Regions from separate parts of the Streptomyces sp. NPDC008092 genome, predicted to be linked through region 1. Evidence: riboswitches for the same ligand, from Rfam matches in the RefSeq annotation. Region 1 holds a riboswitch; the other holds the start of a gene.
The links. Region 1 has a riboswitch for glycine ahead of gcvT (glycine cleavage system aminomethyltransferase GcvT). Riboswitches for the same ligand answer to the same signal wherever they lie in the genome.
Positions count from the first base shown of each region.

Region 2: linked by a shared signal. The riboswitch ahead of gcvP (aminomethyl-transferring glycine dehydrogenase) and the one ahead of gcvT (glycine cleavage system aminomethyltransferase GcvT) in region 1 are both predicted to bind glycine.

Region 1 is NZ_JBIBHY010000020.1:49,686-57,260, reverse strand. Features, by position in the region: gene ACFZB3_RS43975 (ABC transporter substrate-binding protein) at 1-68, opposite strand, end outside; gene ACFZB3_RS43970 (ABC transporter permease subunit) at 106-1,104, opposite strand; gene ACFZB3_RS43965 (enhanced serine sensitivity protein SseB C-terminal domain-containing protein) at 1,461-2,258, opposite strand; gene ACFZB3_RS43960 (enhanced serine sensitivity protein SseB C-terminal domain-containing protein) at 2,450-3,241, opposite strand; gene ACFZB3_RS43955 (AAA family ATPase) at 3,427-4,101, opposite strand; glycine riboswitch at 4,285-4,382, shown strand; gene gcvT (glycine cleavage system aminomethyltransferase GcvT) at 4,541-5,668, shown strand; gene gcvH (glycine cleavage system protein GcvH) at 5,792-6,169, shown strand; gene glyA (serine hydroxymethyltransferase) at 6,194-7,456, shown strand; gene ACFZB3_RS43935 (L-serine ammonia-lyase) at 7,513-7,575, shown strand, end outside.
Region 2 is NZ_JBIBHY010000007.1:9,246-16,820, reverse strand. Features, by position in the region: gene modA (molybdate ABC transporter substrate-binding protein) at 1-602, shown strand, start outside; gene modB (molybdate ABC transporter permease subunit) at 599-1,447, shown strand; gene ACFZB3_RS23085 (ATP-binding cassette domain-containing protein) at 1,473-2,570, shown strand; gene gcvP (aminomethyl-transferring glycine dehydrogenase) at 2,618-5,503, opposite strand; glycine riboswitch at 5,681-5,774, opposite strand; gene ACFZB3_RS23075 (PRC-barrel domain-containing protein) at 5,888-6,268, shown strand; gene ACFZB3_RS23070 (DNA polymerase IV) at 6,439-7,575, opposite strand, start outside.

The sequences.
Region 1 (7,575 bases):
GTGGCGGAGCCGATGGCCGCGATCGCGGCCAGCGCTGACCTTCGCATGATGGGCGGGTTCCCCTCCATTGTCGGAAACTTTTCGGGCTCTCGGTGGCAGCAGACGTCAGCGGCTGCGCGGGTCGAGAGCGTCGCGGAGACCGTCACCGAGCAGGTTGAACGCCAGCACGGTCACGAAGATGGCAAGGCCGGGCACGATCATGTACTCGGGATCGACCTGGTAGTACGTCACCGCTTCGCGGAGCATGCCGCCCCAGGAAGCCTGCGGGGGCTGGATGCCGACGCCGAGGAAGCTGAGGGACGCCTCGAAGAGGATGTTGGTCGGGATCAGCAGCGTCGAGTAGACGATGATCGGGCCGACCAGGTTGGGCATCAGCTCGCGGAACAGGATGTACGGGCCCTTGGCGCCCATGCCGCGGGAGGCGTCGACGAACTCGCGCTCCCGGAGGGCGAGGGTCTGGCCGCGCACGATGCGGCCCAGGTACGGCCAGTTGAAGAAGCCGATGACGAAGATCAGCACGCTCAGGTGCAGCGGCAGTCCGTTGAGGCCGAACGCGCCGCCCTGGAGGGTGGCGGAGATGGCGATGGCGAACAGCAGGAGGGGGAAGGCCAGGAAGGTGTCCATCAGCCGGCTGATGATCGAGTCGACACGGCCGCCGTAGTAGCCCGCGACGACGCCCATGATCGCGCCGATCACGTTGGACAGGATCGTCGAGCCGAAGGCGACCACCAGCGACACCCAGGAGCCCTCCAGGATCCGGGTGGCGATGTCGCGGCCGAACTTCGGGTCCACGCCGAGCGGGTGATCGAGGCTCATGCCGCCCCAGCCGCCGGTCGGCAGCGAGGTGTTGGCGTCGATCAGCTCCTGGTGGAAGGCGTTGGGGTCGAGACCGAACAGGGCCTGGATGGGGCGGGCGAGGATCGCGACGAGAATCAGCAGAACGACAACGATGCCGCCGGCCACGGCGACCCTGTCCTTCTTGAACCGGGTCCAGGCGATCTGCCCGAGGGAACGACCCTCGATCTGCCCCTTACCGGCACCCTCCAGCACAGCTTCCGGCTGTGCTTCGGATGCCGCTCCGGTGGTCTCGATCGGTGCGGTCACGGTGAGCGACCCCTCTCGCCGGCGGTGACCGGCCTACGCCAGCCGCGGATTGCGGCTTTGTCGACTTGCTCGATCATGAGGTTTAAACAGACCTCACGTCTGACTGGCGAGTCTTCAGCGTCGTCGCGATCACCCGCCAGATCTGACGAAGAAAGTATGCGCAACCGTGATGCAGTCCGAGGGATTCCGTTATCCGAACAGTGGGTAACGCCCCCCGGACGCCGGTCACTTGGGACAGAACGCCGAATCCGGCCGGAACGGAACGTTCCACCGTCATCTACGCGCGGAGAAATGTGTTCGTTACGTAAATCTTGTGAACCCTCCCGGCCGGCCCGCCGGGAGGGCACCCCGTCGCGTCAGTAACCGCCCTGGGCCGGCGGGTACCCGTAACCCGTCGCCGGCGCGGGCGGCAGCGCCGCGTGCGCCTCACGGTCGTAGAACGGCCGTGCCGTCGCCCGCATCCACATCACGACCGGGTCGTACTCGTCGGTCATCGCCACCGTCGACACCGGCAGCCCGTCCGGCACCGCCCCGATCGACTGCTGCATCATCCCCCGCACCGAGTCCACGGCCGGCGGCGAGGTGTCGTACACGTCCAGGCCGATCGCGAGGTACGGCGCCCCGAGGGCCGGCTGCACCCAGGCGCGGCGCAGCGAGCGGACCGCGGGGGTGCGGTGGGCGTTCTGCGCGAGCAGGGCGTAGAACTGCGGGATCTCGATGGCCGGTTCGGCGAGCCGCAGCGGGCCGGCCGGCTGGCGGTCCAGGCCGGTGGCGATGCGGCGCAGGTCCAGCCAGGGGATGCCGACGCCGCCGCCCGGGGCGTGCGGGTTGAGCCAGAGCCCGAAGTGGTCGGGGTAGAGCGTGCGGGCCACGTCGACGCCGTCGACCACCTCGTACGAGCGGTTCCAGCCGCTCGCGGAGAGTTCCTGGGCCGAGGTCACGCAGGGGGCGTAGCCGTGGCCCTCGACCTCCATGTTCCCGTACTGGGCGTCGGGGGAGCCGGCCTGGCCGTGCCAGAGCAGCATCCAGATCTGGCCGGAGGAGGGCGTGGCGAGGGCGCGGAGGAGTGCCTCGTAGGCGTCGTAGCGCCCGGGGGTTACCTGGCGCAGCATGTGCTCGACCTGTCCGGTCGCCGCGGTGCCGCTGGCGCTCACGTGTTACCGCCCCTTCATCTGGTGCCCCGCGTCTGGAGGGCGCCCCGCGTTTGGAGACAGCTTATGCGCCCAGGGGGCGGGGGCCGATTGTCCGTGCGCGGGTGCGGCTCCGTGGTGGCTGGTCGCGCCCACGCGGCGGAGCCGCACACGAGTACAGCCCCGCCCCTTGGTTGGCTGTCCTGAGGGCGCTTCTAGTGACCGTACTGATAGAAGGGGCGCACGTTCTCCCGCATCCAGTGGCCCACCGGGTCGTCCGCCACGTCGAGCAGGACCAGGTTGACCGGCCACTTCACCGGCACCCGGCCCAGCGCCTTGCCCAGGGCCGCCAGCGGCAGGGCGCGCAAGTCGCCCTCCCACTGGGAGAGTTCGACGCCCACGAACATCACCGGGTCCGCCGTCTCGACCGCGGCGAGGCAGCGGCGGGCCGAGGCGACCACGCCGATCGCCGCGAACTCCGCCGACGCCGCGGCCAGGAAGTCCATCGGGTCGTCCTGCCAGTCCGGCTCGAAGAGGCGGACCCGGCCGCCGGAGGCGGGGCCGTCCAGTTCGCTGCGGCCGGCCCGGCAGAGCTGGGCGACCGCCTCCGGCGGCAGCGGGACACCGACCACTCCCCCGGGGTTCACGGCGATGCCGACCTGCGGGGGCAGCCCGCGGGCGAACTCGACCGCCGGGGCGATCGTGTACGACAGGTGGGAGCCGGCCACCAGGCGGAACTGCTCCTCGGAGCTGAAGACCGGCACGTACACCTGGCCCTCGATCTGCGTGGTGGGCAGGTCCAGCGGGCCGCTGTGCGGGCCGCCGCCCTCCGGCAGCGGGATCCACAGGAAGCTCCGGCCCAGTACCTCGATGAGCCGGCCCGCCGCCGCGGGCACGCCGAGGGAGGCCGACAGGACCTCCTCCAGTTCGTTGCCGGGCCACCCGCCGTGCGGGTGGGGGTGCGCCTGTGCCGGGAAGTCCGCGGGAATGTCCGCCGGGAAGTCCATCTGCCTACCGCCTGCTGGAAACCGCTGCTGAGGCTGGAAAGGCTAGCGGGTGACGCCGACAAAGCCACCCCACCAGCCGGTTCGGCCCGCGAACACGATCTCCGCGAGGGCGATCCCTGCGAAGGCGATCCCTGCGAACACGGTCTCCGCGAAGGCGATCTCCGCGAGAGCGGCCTCAGCACGCCTCAGCGCGCGAAGTCGATCCGGCGCAGTACGTCCGCCGCGTCCCGGTCGAGCAGGACCGCCGAGCCGACCCCCTCGGGCAGCCTGCCCTGCTCCGCCGCACGCAGCAGCCGGCCGGCGGCCCGGCGGTGGCGCAGGAAGGCGTACCGGGAGACGCCCCGGCCGCGCTCGCGCTGGCCGTCCAGTGCCGTGCCCGGCGTGACGTCGAGGAGCAGCAGGTGCAGGGTGCCGCCGCGGCGGCGGGCCGCCCGGGCCAGCCAGTCCCGGACCCACGCCTGGGTCCCGCAGTCGTGCACGACCACGCCCTCGCGGGTGCCGAGGGCCCGGCGCAGCCCGGCGTAGTGGGCGAGGCGGACCAGCGGGCGGTAGACGGCGTACGGCAGGAGGCGGGCCAGGCGGGCGTCCCAGCGGTCCCGGGTGTCCTGGGAGTCGATGCGGATGCCCTGGACGGTGCGGTGCATCAGGGTGGACTTGCCGCTGCCGGGCAGTCCGGTCACCACCACCAGGTCGCGGGGGCCGAAGAGCAGGCCGTGCGGGCTGCGCCCGGCGCGGTCGCGCAGGTCGCGGACGACCGGTGCGGGAAGCTCGCCGCACCGCTCGCGGGCCGGGGCCGTCGGCTGCTGGGGCAGGGCGATGCCCGTCGTCGTCGCGTATGCCGTGGTCCTTGTCACCGTGATCTTCCTCCCTGGGGGTTCAGGAAAGGTTCTCCCCACTTAACGTAAAGAGAAGGTAATGCACGGTGTCTCGCGGTTCCGTTCGCGTCCTGCCACAGACCCGTCACAGAACGGAGCGGCCGGTCCGGCCTGCCATGGCGCCGGGCGGCGTGCAATGATGTCCGCGCCAACTGCATACCGGCCGCTTGAATCCGCGCGGGAGAGTCCCCAGCCGTCTTCGCTGGGGCGCCGAAGGAGCAAGTCCCTCCCTTGAATCTCTCAGGCCCCGTTACCGCGCGGGCGAGGCACATCTGAAAAGCGGGCCGCTGTGTCAGTGGCTCCACCCAAGGTGCAAGCCGTGATCACTCAGGTGATCAGGGCGAACCTCTCAGGTTCCGATGACAGATGGGGAGGACAGCCCTCGCCTGTCATGCCCTTGGGACCTCCGGGAGACGACCGACCGATGAGCAGTACCGATTCCGCCGCACCCCGCCGTACCGCGCTCGATGCCCTGCACCGCTCGCTCGGCGCGACCATGACCGACTTCGCCGGCTGGGACATGCCCCTGCGCTACGGCTCCGAGCGCGACGAGCACGTCGCGGTACGGACCCGGGCCGGGCTCTTCGACCTCTCCCACATGGGCGAGATCACCGTGACCGGCCCGCAGGCCGCCGCCCTGCTGAACCACGCCCTGGTCGGCAACATCGCCTCCGTCGGCGTGGGCCGGGCCCGCTACACCATGATCTGCCGCGCCGACGGCGGCATCCTGGACGACCTGATCGTCTACCGGCTGGCCGAGACCGAGTACCTGGTCGTCGCCAACGCCTCCAACGCCCAGGTCGTCCTCGACGCGCTCACGGAGCGGTCCGCCGGGTTCGACGCCGAGGTGCGCGACGACCGGGACGCGTACGCGCTGATCGCCGTCCAGGGCCCGGAGTCCCCCGGCATCCTCGCGTCCCTCACCGACGCCGACCTGGACGGACTGAAGTACTACGCCGGGCTGCCCGGCACCGTCGCCGGCGTCCCGGCGCTGATCGCCCGCACCGGGTACACCGGCGAGGACGGCTTCGAGCTGTTCGTGAAGCCGGAGCACGCGGTGGAGCTGTGGCAGGCGCTGACCAAGGCCGGTGAGGCCGCCGGCCTGGTGCCGTGCGGGCTGTCCTGCCGGGACACACTGCGCCTCGAAGCGGGCATGCCGCTGTACGGGCACGAGCTCACCACCTCGCTCACCCCCTTCGACGCCGGGCTCGGCCGGGTGGTGAAGTTCGAGAAGGAGGGCGACTTCGTGGGGCGCGCGGCGCTCGCCGAGGCCGCCGCCCGTGCGGAGCAGAACCCGCCGCGGGTGCTCGTCGGCCTGGTCGCCGAGGGCCGCCGGGTGCCGCGCGCCGGCTACCAGGTGGTCGCCGGCGGCGAGGTGATCGGCGAGGTCACCTCGGGCGCCCCCTCCCCGACCCTGGGCAGGCCGATCGCCATGGCGTACGTCGACGCGGCGCACTCGGCACCGGGCACGGCGGGCGTCGGCGTGGACATCCGCGGCAGTCACGAGCCGTACGAGGTCGTGCCGCTGCCGTTCTACAAGCGCCGGAAGTGATCGCCTCCGCGAGCGCCGGCAACGGCCACCGAGCGTGATCCGGCGCACATCGCCGCTGGTCACGCACGTTTCCAGCAGTCCCCCCTTCACCAGCACTCCCCCGCGTACAGGAGAATTCAGGCCATGAGCAACCCCCAGCAGCTGCGTTACAGCAAGGAGCACGAGTGGCTGACGGCCGCCGAGGACGGCGTGGCGACGGTCGGCATCACGGAGCACGCGGCCAACGCGCTCGGTGACGTCGTCTTCGTCCAGCTCCCGGCGGTCGGCGACACGGTGACCGCGGGCGAGTCCTGCGGCGAGCTGGAGTCGACCAAGTCGGTGTCCGACCTGTACGCGCCGGTCACCGGTGAGATCACCGCGGTCAACGAGGACGTCGTCGACGACCCGTCCCTGGTGAACTCGGCCCCCTTCGAGGGCGGCTGGCTGTTCAAGGTGCGCATCGCGGACGAGCCGGAGGACCTGCTCTCCGCCGACGAGTACACCGCCTTCACCGCCGGCTGAGGAGTCGTAGAACGGATGTCTGAGTTGTCGCTTCTGAACACGCCCCTGCACGAGCTCGACCCGGAGGTCGCCGCCGCGGTCGACGCCGAGCTGGTGCGCCAGCAGTCCACCCTGGAGATGATCGCCTCGGAGAACTTCGCTCCGCTCGCGGTCATGGAGGCGCAGGGCTCGGTCCTCACCAACAAGTACGCCGAGGGCTACCCGGGCCGCCGCTACTACGGCGGCTGCGAGCACGTCGACGTCACCGAGCAGATCGCCATCGACCGGGTGAAGGAGCTGTTCGGCGCCGAGTACGCCAACGTGCAGCCGCACTCCGGTGCCTCCGCCAACCAGGCGGCCCTGTTCGCGCTGGCCCAGCCCGGCGACACCATCCTGGGCCTGGACCTCGCCCACGGCGGCCACCTGACCCACGGCATGCGGCTGAACTTCTCCGGCAAGCAGTTCGACGTGGTCGCCTACCACGTCGACGACGCCGGTCTGGTCGACATGGCCGAGGTGGAGCGGCTCGCCAAGGAGCACCGGCCGAAGGTGATCATCGCGGGCTGGTCGGCGTACCCGCGGCAGCTGGACTTCGCGGAGTTCCGCCGGATCGCCGACGAGGTCGAGGCGTACCTGTGGGTCGACATGGCCCACTTCGCCGGCCTGGTCGCGGCGGGGCTGCACCCGAACCCGGTCCCCTACGCGGACGTGGTCACCTCCACCACCCACAAGACGCTGGGCGGCCCGCGCGGCGGGATCATCCTCGCCCGCCAGGCCTTCGCGAAGAAGCTGAACTCGTCCGTCTTCCCGGGCTTCCAGGGCGGTCCCCTGGAGCACGTGATCGCGGCGAAGGCGGTCTCCTTCAAGGTCGCCGCCTCGGAGGACTTCAAGGAGCGCCAGCGTCGTACGGTGGAGGGAGCACGCATCCTGGCGGAGCGGCTCACCGCCGCCGACGCCCGCGAGGCCGGCGTGAGCGTCCTGTCCGGCGGCACGGACGTCCACCTGATCCTCGTCGACCTGCGCGCGTCCGAGCTGGACGGGCAGCAGGCCGAGGACCGCCTCCACGAGGTCGGCATCACGGTCAACCGCAACGCCGTCCCGAACGACCCGCGGCCGCCGATGGTCACCTCGGGTCTGCGGATCGGCACCCCGGCGCTGGCCACCCGGGGCTTCACGGCCGAGGACTTCGCCGAGGTCGCGGACGTGATCGCCGAGACCCTGAAGCCGTCCTACGACGCCCAGGCCCTCCGGGCCCGGGTGGTGGCCCTGACCGACAAGTACCCGCTGTACCCCGGCCTGAACAAGTAGTTCCCTGGTGGGGGCACCCGACGACGTGTGCCCCCACCCTCTTTGGAGGAGTTCCCGTGGCCATCTCGGTCTTCGACCTGTTCTCGATCGGCATCGGCCCGTCGAGCTCCCACACCGTC
Region 2 (7,575 bases), on a different contig from region 1:
AGGCCCACCCGGGCACCAAGGTCGACTTCAGCTTCGGCGGCAGCGACACCCTGGCCGCGCAGATCACCGGCGGGGCGCCGGCCGACGTCTTCGCCTCCGCGAGCCCCAAGACCATGGCGATCGTCACGGACAAGAAGGACAACGCCACCACGCCGGCCACCTTCGTCCGCAACCAGCTGGAGATCGCCACCCTGCCGGGCAACCCCGACAAGATCTCCTCGCTGAAGGACCTCACCAAGTCCTCGCTCAAGGTCGTCCTCTGCGACAAGACGGTGCCGTGCGGCGCCGCCGCGCAGAAGGCCCTGGACGCCAGCAAGCTCAAGCTCACCCCGGTCTCCTACGAGGAGGACGTGAAGTCCGCCCTCAACAAGGTGGTCCTCAAGGAGGCCGACGCGGCGGTCGTCTACAAGACCGACGTGAAGGCCGCCGGCAGCAAGGTGGAGGGCGTGGAGTTCCCCGAGTCCGCCAACGCGATCAACGACTACCCGATCACCCTCCTCAAGAACGCCCCGAACCCGGCGGTGGCCAAGGCGTTCATCGCCCTGGTGCAGTCCGCCGAGGGCCAGCAGGTCCTGAACGAGGCCGGGTTCCTCAAGCCGTGACGCAGGCCGACCGGTCCGGCGCCGCGGCCGGCCCCCGCACGGGCGGTCCGCGGCGCCGGCGCGTTCGGGCAGCCGTACCGCTACCGCTCCTCCTCCCCGGAGCGGTAGCCCTGGTCTTCCTGCTCCTGCCGCTGGTCGCCCTGCTGGTCCGGGCCCCGTGGCGCAGCCTCCCGTCCCTGCTCACCAGCACGGAGGTGTGGCAGGCCCTCCAGCTCTCCCTGGTCTGCGCCACGGCGGCGACGGCCGTCAGCCTGGTCCTCGGCGTCCCCCTGGCCTGGCTGCTGGCCCGCACGGAGTTCCCCGGCCGGGGCTTCGTCCGCGCACTGGTCACCCTCCCGCTCGTGCTGCCCCCGGTGGTCGGCGGTGTGGCCCTGCTCCTCGCGCTGGGCCGCAACGGGGTGGTCGGCCAGTGGCTGGACGCCTGGTTCGGCATCACCCTCCCCTTCACCACCGCGGGCGTGGTGGTCGCCGAGTCCTTCGTCGCCATGCCGTTCCTGGTGATCAGCGTCGAGGGCACGCTCCGCGCCGCCGACCCCCGCTACGAGGAGGCGGCCACCACCCTGGGCGCCTCCCGCTTCACGGCGTTCCGCCGGGTCACGCTCCCCCTCATCGCCCCCGGCATCGCGGCCGGCGCGGTCCTGGCCTGGGCCCGCGCACTCGGCGAGTTCGGAGCGACGATCACGTTCGCCGGCAACTTCCCCGGCCGCACCCAGACCATGCCGCTCGCCGTCTACCTCGCCCTGCAGAACGACCCCGACGCGGCGATCGCGCTCAGCCTGGTGCTGCTGGCGGTGTCGATCGCGGTGCTGGCGGCGTTGCGGGACCGTTGGATGACGGCATCATGAGGACGACCCGGTGGACGACGCCCAGATGACAAACCCACACCCCACGGCACCGGACGACGCCAAGCCGACCACCCCCGGCCTCCACGCCCACCTCGTCGTCACCCGCCCCGCCTTCCACCTGGACATCACCCTCACCGCCGCCCCCGGCGAGGTCGTCGCCCTCCTCGGCCCGAACGGCGCCGGAAAGACCACCGCCCTCCGCGCCCTCGCCGGCCTCACCCCCCTCACCACCGGCCACCTCCGCCTCGACGGAACGGAGTTGGACCGCACGCCCCCCGAATCCCGCCCGGTGGGCGTCGTCTTCCAGGACTACCTCCTCTTCTCCCACCTCACGGCCCTCGACAACGTCGCCTTCGGCCCCCGCTGCCAGGGTGCGACGAAGGCCGAGGCCCGCGCCCGGGCGGCCGCCTGGCTGGACCGCATGGGCCTCGCCGAACACGCCGGCGTCAAACCCCGCCGTCTCTCCGGCGGCCAGGCCCAGCGCGTGGCACTGGCCCGCGCCCTGGCCACCCACCCCCGTCTCCTCCTCCTGGACGAACCGCTCGCCGCCCTCGACGCCCGCACCCGCCTCGACGTACGGTCCCAACTCCGCCGCCACCTGTCCGAGTTCGAGGCCGTCGCGGTGCTGGTCACGCACGACCCGCTGGACGCCATGGTGCTGGCCGACCGCCTGATCGTCATCGAGGACGGCCGGGTCGTCCAGGAGGGCACACCCGCCGACATCGCCCGCCACCCGCGCACCGACTACATCGCCCACCTGGTCGGCCTCAACCTCTACCGGGGCCGGGCCGACGGCCACACGGTCGAACTGGACTCGGGCCCCTCGAACACCACCGCCATCACCACCACCGAAGTCCTCGTCGGCGACGTCTTCGTCGCGTTCCCGCCGAGCGCCGTCACCCTCTTCCGGGACCGCCCCACGGGCGCCAGCGCCCGCAACCTCTGGCGCTGCGAGGTCGCCGGCCTGGAGACCCACGGCGACCAGATCCGCGCCGACCTGACCGGCGAACTCGCCCTCGCCGCAGACCTGACCACCGTCGCAGCCGCAGAACTGGACCTGCATCCCGGCGCCACGGTCTGGGCGACGGTGAAAGCGACCCAGACGCACGCGTACCCGGCATGACGCGAGAGGCCCCGCCGAAGCGGGGCCTCTCGTTCTGTGCCGGTGCGTCAGTCCTCGTACGCGTCCAGCGGCGGGCAGGAGCACACCAGGTTCCGGTCACCGAAGGCCTGGTCGATCCGGCGCACCGGCGGCCAGTACTTGTCGGCGGCGGACACCCCGGCGGGGAAGACGGCCTCCTCCCGGCTGTACGCGTGCTTCCACTCGCCGCCCAGCGCCCCGGCGGTGTGCGGGGCACCGTGCAGCGGGTTGTCGTCGGCGGACCACTCCCCCGCCCCGACCTTGTCGATCTCGGCACGGATGGCGATCATCGCCTCGCAGAACCGGTCCAGCTCGCCGAGGTCCTCGGACTCGGTCGGCTCGATCATCAGCGTGCCGGCCACCGGGAAGGACATCGTCGGCGCGTGGAAGCCGTAGTCGATGAGCCGCTTGGCGACGTCGTCGACGCTCACTCCGGTCGCCTTGGTCAGCGGCCGCAGGTCGATGATGCACTCGTGCGCGACCAGCCCGCCGGGCCCGGTGTAGAGCACGGGGAAGTGCGGCTCCAACCGCTTGGCGACGTAGTTGGCGCTGAGCACGGCCACCTGCGTGGCCCGCTTCAGCCCCTCGCCGCCCATGAGGCGGACGTACGCCCACGAGATCGGCAGGATGCCCGCCGAGCCCCACGGCGCGGCCGAGATCGGCCCGACGCCCGTCTCCGGCCCGGCGGCGGGCTGCATCGGGTGGTTCGGCAGGTACGGCGCGAGGTGCGCGCGCACCGCCACCGGACCGACACCGGGACCGCCGCCGCCGTGCGGGATGCAGAAGGTCTTGTGCAGGTTGAGGTGGGAGACGTCGCCACCGAAGTGGCCGGGCTTGGCGACCCCGACCAGGGCGTTGAGGTTGGCCCCGTCGACGTACACCTGACCGCCGGCCTCGTGCACCTGCGCGCAGATGTCGGCGACGTGCTCCTCGAACACACCGTGCGTGGACGGGTAGGTGATCATCAGCACGGCGAGCTCGTCGCGGTGCTGCTCGATCTTCGCCCGCAGGTCCGCGACGTCGATCTCGCCGTCCTCGGCGGTCTTCACGACGACGACCTTCATGCCCGCCATCACGGCGCTCGCGGCGTTGGTGCCGTGCGCGGACGACGGGATCAGGCACACGGTCCGCTGCGCGTCGCCGTTGGCGCGGTGGTACGCGCGTACGGCGAGCAGCCCGGCCAGCTCGCCCTGCGATCCGGCGTTGGGCTGCAGGGACACCTTGTCGTACCCGGTGACCTCGGCGAGCCGGTCCTCCAGCTCCCGGATGAGGGTGAGGTAGCCCTGCGCCTGCTCGGCGGGGGCGAACGGGTGCAGCTGGCCGAACTCGGGCCAGGTGACCGGTTCCATCTCGGTGGTCGCGTTGAGCTTCATGGTGCAGGAGCCCAGCGGGATCATGCCGCGGTCCAGCGCGTAGTCCCGGTCGGCGAGCCGGCGCAGGTAGCGGAGCATCGCGGTCTCGGAGCGGTGCTGCTCGAAGACGGGGTGGGTCAGGTAGCCGTCGGTGCGCAGCAGCGCCTCGGGCAGCGTGTCCTCGGTGACGGCGTCCAGCGCCGCGACGTCGCCCTCGACGCCGAAGGCCGTCCAGACGGCGCTCAGCTGGGCGCGGGTGGTGGTCTCGTCGCAGGCCATGGAGACGTGGTCGGCGTCGACGAGCCGCAGGTTGACGCCGCCCCGGCGGGCGGCGGCGACGATCTCGGCGGCCTTGCCGGGCACCCGGGCGGTGAGGGTGTCGAAGTAGGCGCCGTGGACGATCCCGACACCGCCGGCCCTGAGGCCCGCGGCGAGGATCGTGGCGTAGCGGTGCGTCCGCTGGGCGATGGCCTTGAGCCCCTCGGGACCGTGGTAGACGGCGTACATGCCGGCCATCACGGCGAGCAGCACCTGCGCGGTGCAGATGTTGCTGGTGGCCTTCTCCCGCCGGATGTGCTGCTCGCGGGTCTGCAGCGCCAGCCGGTACGCCCTGTTGCCGTCGGCGTCCACGGAGACGCCCACGAGCCGTCCGGGCAGGCTGCGCGCGAACTTCTCGCGGACCGCCATGTAACCGGCGTGCGGCCCGCCGAAGCCCATCGGCACGCCGAACCGCTGGGTGGTGCCGACGGCGATGTCGGCGCCGAGCTCGCCCGGCGACGCCAGCAGGGTCAGCGCGAGCAGGTCGGCGGCGACGGTGACGAGCGCACCGGCTTCATGGGCCTGCTCGATGACGCCCTTGATGTCGCGTACGGCTCCGGAGGCGCCGGGGTACTGGACGAGCACCCCGTTGATCTCCCGCCCGGCGAGGTCCGCCGGGATGCCGTCGGTGAGGTCGGCGACCACGACCTCCACGCCCGTGGGCTCGGCCCGGGTCTGGATCACGGCGATGGTCTGCGGCAGCGCGTCCGCGTCGACGACGAAGACGCCCTTCTTGTTCTTGCCCATGCGCAGCGACAGGGCCATGGCCTCGGCGGCGGCCGTGCCCTCGTCGAGCAGCGAGGCACCGGAGGTGGGCAGTCCGGTGAGGTCGGCGACCACGGTCTGGAAGTTCAGCAGCGCCTCCAGCCGGCCCTGGGAGATCTCCGGCTGGTAGGGCGTGTAGGCCGTGTACCAGGCGGGGTTCTCCATCACGTTGCGCAGGATCACGGGCGGCGTGAAGGTCCCGTAGTACCCCAGGCCGATCATCGAGTCGAGCACCTGGTTCCGGTCGGCCAGCGACCGCAGCTCGGCCAGGACCTCGGCCTCGGTCCGGGCGTCCGGCAGCTGCAGGCGGTCGGCGTTCTTGATCACGTCCGGCACGGCGGCGGCGGTCAGCTCGTCGAGCGAGCCGTACCCGACCTGGGCGAGCATCTTGGCCCGGGCCTCGTGATCGGGGCCGATGTGGCGCTGCTCGAAGGGAATCCCCTGCTCAAGTTCGGAGAGCGGGATGCGCTGGGCGGTCATTACGGAGGCCTCCTGGTCTGACGCGACCTTCGAGGGGTACCCCGGCACGGGTACCCCGACGGCCTCCCCCTCTGTCATCTGACCTGAGAGCTTCACCGGTGCGCCCTCGCGGACCACCGGTTTTCACCGTCGGTGAGGGCGGACGCCGTCGACATCCGCCCTGCTTTCCAGAGTGACCTCGTCCGTGCGGTACGTGAGCCTGAGAGATTCCGGGGAGGATTTGCTCCTTCGGCGCCTCCGGTTGCCCGGAGGACTCTCCCGCACGGGGTCAGCAGCCGCTGCCAGCCTACCAGCGAGGGCAACACCGGAGCCTTCGAGTGGCCGCCTCCTTCAATGTGCTCTTTTGTAGTGCTTACGGATGAGTTGCGACCAAGTGGAGGGCCCGTGCAGACCGACATCGATCCGCGCAACCTGATCGGCCGCAAGGCGTTCGACCGCAACGGCACGAAGATCGGCACGATCGACGAGGTGTACCTCGACGACGCGACGGGCGTGCCGGAGTGGGCGGCCATACGCACCGGCCTGTTCTCCCGGGACGCCTTCGTGCCCCTGGAGCCCAGCGAACTGGTCGAGGGCACCCTCAAGGTCCCCTTCGACCGCGCCCTGATCAAAGACGCCCCCGACTTCGGCGTGGGCCGCCACCTCTCCCCGGAACAGGAACTCCAGCTCTACCACCACTACGGCCTGGACACGACCGCCCCGCCACCGGACCGCCCGGACCACGACTTCGGCAAACTGGCAGGCACGGAGGACGCCGGGGCGTAGGGCCGACGCCGGGACGCTGCCCAGCCGCCTGGCTACCCGGCTCTACCCGTGCGGGCAGTCGTGCCGCTGGGGCGGCACGGGTGGGCGCTGGGGGTCCCCCGGCCGAAGGCTGGGGGAGACACCCGGCAAGCGCCGGTGAGCGTCCCCACCCCCGCCCGGCCCCACGCCGGTCACATACGCACCCCGTCCGCCGAAACCCCCGGCACCAACGGCAACGGCTCCGCCGGCTCCAGCTCGGGATCCTCGACCCGAAACGTCCGCACTCTCCCCGGCCCCGCCGACCCCGGCGTCTCGAACCGCACCGTCACCCGCCCCAGCCCACTCCCCTGCACCCACCCGTGCCCGTGCTCGGCATGCCGCACATCGTGCCCCGCGGGCCATCGCCGCTCGGTCACCACCTCCTCCTCCGCAACCGTCTCCGAAACGTCCTCCTCCGTCGTGAACTCCGCCGCCCCCTCCCCGGCCGCCGCCTGCGCGAACAGGTCCTCCTGGGTGTAGTCGGCCAGCCCCGACACCCCCACCCCCAGCAACCGCACACCCCCCGTCGTGTCCACCGAGTCCAGCAGCCGCGCCGCCGCCTCCCGCACCACCGCCGGGTCGTCCGTCGGCCCCCTGAGCGTCTCGGACCGGGTGAGCGTCGAGAAGTCGTACCGCCGTACCTTCAGCACGATGGTCCGCCCCGACAGCCCGGCACCGCGCAGCCGCCGCACACACCGGTCGGCCAGCCGCTGCACCTCGAGACCCACCCGCAGCCGGTCGTGGATGTCCACGTCATAGGTGTCCTCGACCGACACCGACTTGGTCTCCCGCTCGGCCACCACGGGCCGCTCGTCGTGGGCCAGCGCCATCGCGTACAGGGCGTGCCCGTGGGCCTTGCCCAGCAGCCGGACGAGCTCGTCCTCCCCGGCCTCGGCGATCTCGTCGACCGTGGTGATCCCGGCCCGCCGCAGATGGTCCCCCGTCGCCGGCCCCACCCCCGGCAGGGTCCGAACCGTCATCGGCCCCAGCATCGCCCGCTCCGTGCCCGGCTCGATCAGCACCAGCCCGTCCGGCTTGGCCTGCTCGGAGGCGATCTTCGCGAGCATCTTGGAGGCGGCGAGCCCGACCGACCCGGAGAGCCCCGTGACGGCCCGTATGTCCGCGCGCAGCCTCTCCCCCACCAGCAGGGCCGACGCGGCGTCCCAGGCCACCTCACCGGCCTCCAGGTCCACGAAGGCCTCGTCCAGGCTGAGCGGCTCCACCAGCGGCGAGAGGCCGCGCAGCAGCCCCATCACCTGCTCGCTGATCGACCGGTACAGGCCGAAGCG